DNA from 2 places in the Micromonospora sagamiensis genome. Region 2 is predicted to be linked to the other one. Evidence: riboswitches for the same ligand, from Rfam matches in the RefSeq annotation. Region 2 holds a riboswitch; the other holds the start of a gene.
The links. A riboswitch is a leader RNA that binds a small molecule or an ion and turns the genes downstream of it on or off. The one in region 2 is predicted to bind S-adenosylmethionine.
Positions count from the first base shown of each region.

Region 1 (2,195 bases), 2.3 Mb from region 2:
GCCGCGGGGCCGAACGTCCGCAGCTCGACGAGGTGCGACAGTGCCGCGATGCCGGTACGCAACCGGGTCAGCAATGCCTGCTCACGGCGGTGCAGGGCGGCGCGGTCCGCGGTGGTGAGCGCGGTACAGACCGCCGCCAGGGCCACCGCACCGAGCAGGTTCGGGGTGCCGGCCTCGTGCCGCCCCGGGCCGGTGGTCCAGCGCACGTCGTGCGTCGCCGGCCCGACGTGCCGGGTGGCCCCGCCGCCGAGAAGGTACGGCGGGGCGGCGTCCAGCCAGTCCGCCCGTCCGACGAGCACGCCGGCACCGAACGGGGCGTACAGCTTGTGCCCGGACGCGGCGAGGTAGTCCACGTCGAGCGCCGCCAGGTCGACGGGAACGTGCGGTGCCAGCTGGGCGGCGTCCAGCGCGACGCGGGCGCCGTACCGGTGGGCCACCTGGGCGAGTTCGGCCACCGGCCAGCACTCCCCGGTGACGTTGCTCGCGCCGGTGACCGCTACCAGGATCGGCGCACTCGGGTCGGACCCGCGACGCAGTTCACGCAGGGCGGCGGCGAGCCCGCGTACCGCCGCGTGCGGAGAGTCGGGCACCGGCAGTCGGAGTGCCCCGGCGGGCCAGGGCAGCAGGTTGGCGTGGTGTTCGGCGGCGAAGGTCACGACCTTGGTGCCGGCGGGAAGCACGTGGGCGAGCAGGTTGAGCGCGTCGGTGGTGTTCCGGGTGAAGATCACGTGATCCTCGGGGCGGGCGGAGAAGAAGTCGCCGACGGTCTGCCGGGCCCGCTCGTACGCGAGGGTGCAGCGCCGGGAGAGGGCGCCGGCACCCCGGTGCACGCTGGCGTGCCAGGGCAGCAGCTCGGCCACCGCGTCGGCGGCGGCACGGGCGCAGGGTGCGGAGGCGGCGTAGTCGAGGTTGACCTCGCCGGGCACTCCGAGCACCTGGAGCGGCGGGTACGGCGGTTGCGGTGCCGGACGGAGTCCGGCACGCAGGGGCGACGGTACGAGGGCAGTGGTCATGGCAGACCTCCGGCAGTCCAGGGACCCCGGAACGGCAGCTGGACGGGGTCCGCGCTTGCCCAGCACCTGATCGCGCTGGGCCGGGTCATCACCCGGGGCACCCCACCGCGAACCTCGACGAGGGTTGCCGGCCAGCAAGCCGGGGCTTGTCGCTGGCACTCATGACCTGGGCCGCAGCTTAGCTGCCGGACGCGGTCCGGCCAAATCCGGGCAGCTACGTGGTGGGCATCTGCTGGTGCTGCGCCACGATGCTGTCGGTGATCTCGCTGGGCGGCACCGGGTGACCGAAGTACCAGCCCTGCCCGCTGTCGCAGCCGGTGGCGGCCATGCGGTCGGCCTGCTGGGAGGTCTCGATACCTTCGGCGGTCACGGTGAGACCGAGCTGGTGGCCGAGCGACACGACGGTGGTGAGGAAATCGTCGTCCGTGGCGGGGTGGTGGATCGTCGCTCGCCTGATCGTCGGTGTCGACGGACGGGTCAGGCTGGCGTCGAGTTTGAGGCCGTGCAGGGGTAGGGCGCGGAGGTTGGCCAGGTTCGCGTAGCCGACACCAAAGTCGTCGATGACGAGTCGGACCCCGAGTTTCATCAGCGCGGTCAGGGTGTCCGTCACGGTACCGGTCAGTTCGATCACCGCCTGCTCGGTGACTTCGAGCTGGAGCAGGCTCGGCGGCAGGCCGGTCCGGTCGAGGACCTGGGAGACGGCCCCGGCCATGCCGCTCTGGTGGAGCTGGCGCACCGATACGTTCACGCTGACGTACAGACCGGGCTGGAGGCTCTGCCAGCGGCTGGCCTGGCGGCACGCCTGCTCCAGCAGGTGGTTGCCCAGCGCCACGACGAGGCCGGTGCGTTCGGCGAACTCGATGAACCGGGCGGCACCCAAGAGGCCGAGCTGGGGATGGTGCCAGCGGGCCAGTGCCTCCACCCCGGTCAGCCGGCCGGACCGGAGATCGACGATGGGCTGGTAGGCGAGGGTGAACTCGCCCCGCCGCAGGGCCGCCGGCATGGCCGCCGACAGTCGGTAACGTTCGGCGTCGGCGTTGCTGCGTGCCCGGTCGAACTGACGCCAGGTGGCCTTCCCGTCCGCCTTGGCCCAGTGCAGCGCGATCTCGCTGGCGCGCATCAACTGCGCGGCGCCGCCGTCGCGGACCGCTCCCTCGGCGACTCCCGCGCTCGCCGTCAGGG
Region 1 is NZ_AP023438.1:88,778-90,972, forward strand. Features, by position in the region: gene IGA62_RS00320 (aminotransferase class V-fold PLP-dependent enzyme) at 1-1,013, opposite strand, end outside; SAM riboswitch class IV at 1,060-1,180, opposite strand; gene IGA62_RS00325 (putative bifunctional diguanylate cyclase/phosphodiesterase) at 1,228-2,195, opposite strand, start outside.
Region 1: another riboswitch for S-adenosylmethionine. It lies ahead of IGA62_RS00320 (aminotransferase class V-fold PLP-dependent enzyme); the one in region 2 lies ahead of thrC (threonine synthase).

Region 2 (2,195 bases):
CTGGCCGGCGACCGCGTCGATGGTCTTCAGTCCCTCGCCGGTGTTGAAGACCACCGTCTCGGCGGTCGGGTCCAGCCGGCCGGAGGCGACCAGCTTGCGCAGCACCGCGACGGTCACCCCGCCGGCCGTCTCGGCGAAGACCCCGGTGGTCCGGGCGAGCAGCCGGATCCCCGCGCGGATCTCCTCGTCGTCGGCGTGGTCCATCCACCCACCGGTACGCCGCACCGCCTCCAGGGCGTAGAGGCCGGCCGCCGGGTCGCCGATGTTCAACGACTTGGCGATACCGGTCGGCTTGACCGGGGTGATGGTGTCGGTGTCGGCGTGCAGGGCGGTGGCGATCGGGTTGCAGCCGGTCGACTGTGCGCCGAACACCTTCCAGCCGCCGGCCGGGGCCTCGACCAGCCCGATCTCGACCAGCTCGCTGAACGCCTTGTCGATCTTGGTGAGCAGTTCGCCGCTGGCCATCGGGATGACCACCTGCGCCGGGATCCGCCAGCCGAGCTGTTCGGCCACCTCGTACCCGAGGGTCTTCGACCCCTCGGCGTAGTAGGGACGGACGTTCACATTGACGAACGCGGTGTCCTCGAACTCGTCGGTCTCGACCAGTTCGCCGCAGAGGCGGTTCACGTCGTCGTACGAGCCGTCGATGGCGACCAGGTCGCCGCCGTACACGGCGGTGGTGATCACCTTGCCCTGTTCCAGGTCACCCGGGATGAAGACCACCGAGGGCACGCCGGACCGGGCGGCGTGCGCGGCCACGGAGTTCGCCAGGTTGCCCGTCGAGGCACAGGCGAAGCGGGTGAAGCCGAGCGCGCGGGCGGCGGTCAGCGCCACCGAGACCACCCGGTCCTTGAACGAGTGGGTCGGGTTGGCGCTGTCGTCCTTGATCCAGAGCGGGGCGGTGATGCCCAGCTCGGCGGCGAGGTTGCCGGCGGCGACCAGCGGGGTCAGCCCGGGGTCGAGGGTGACCCGGGTGGCCGGGTCCTGGCCGGCGGGCAGGAGGGCGGCGTACCGCCAGAGGTTCTGCGGGCCGGCCTCGATCTGCTCCCGGGTGACCCGCGCCAGCGCGGCGGTGTCGTAGTCGACCTCCAGCGGGCCGAAGCACTCGTAGCAGGCGTGCTGGGCGGCGAGCGGGTACCGGGCCGAACAGGCGCGACAGACGAGGGCGCGGGCGGGGCTGGCGGTGGTGTCGATACCGGGGGCGACGATCGTCGACGTCATGTCGAGGGTCCTCTCATCTTTCCCCGCGTCGCACCCTGCGGCGGGGACGGATTTGGCACCTGCCCCGTCGGACGCTCAGCTCTGAGCGCACGGGGTGGTTGCCGGGGCGTCGTCGGGCCGTATCCCTCAGCCCCTCTGGATGAGGTATTCAGTTGTGCAGCAGATTCTACGAGCGGCCTGCGCTTTTGCCGACCCTCCTTCCCACGCTGTGAGCCACCTCGCCCTCGCCGGTCCCCGGCGGGAGGGTGGGCCCCGGGGCAGGAGGGATAGGGTGCGGCGGTGTTGGCGGCTGCGCTGGGGTGCGGGGTGGCGGGGGCGCTCGTCCCGGCGGTGGCGTACCGCCTCGCCGTGCCGTACGGGCAGCCCGTCCGGCGGGACTGTGCCGCGTGCGGTGCCCCGCTGGCGGCCGGGGCACGCGGGTGGGTGGCGGCCCGGTGCGGGTGCGGACACCGGCTGGGGGTGCCACGCTGGCTGACCGCTTCGATCGCCGGGTTGGCCGGTGGGCTGCTCGGGGCGGCGCTGGGACCGGTGGCCGTACTGCCGCTCTTCCTCGCCCTCACGGTGCTCGGCGTGCTGCTCGGCGTCATCGACGTCGCCTGCCAGCGGCTGCCCGACCAGGTGGTGCTGCCGGCACTGGCGGCCACTCCGGTGCTGCTCGGTGCCGTCGCCCTGCGGAGCGGTGCGTGGGACGACTGGTGGCGAGGGTTGCTCGCCTGCCTGGTGGTCGGCCTGGTCCTCACCGGGATGGTGCTGCTGCCCGGCGGTGGCCTCGGCGTCGGTGACGCGAAGGTGGGCGCGCTGCTCGGCTGGTACCTGGGCTGGCTGGGATGGGAGGCGGTGGTCCTGGGCGTGGTGCTGCCCTGGGTGGTGAACGTCCCCGTGCTGCTGGTGCTCCTCGCCACCCGCCGGGTCGGTTGGCGGACGGCGATGCCCTTCGGTCCGGCGCTCCTGGTCGGCGCGCTGCTGGCGGTGCC
Region 2 is NZ_AP023438.1:2,349,478-2,351,672, forward strand. Features, by position in the region: gene thrC (threonine synthase) at 1-1,221, opposite strand, end outside; SAM riboswitch class I at 1,232-1,367, opposite strand; gene IGA62_RS09995 (A24 family peptidase) at 1,501-2,195, shown strand, end outside.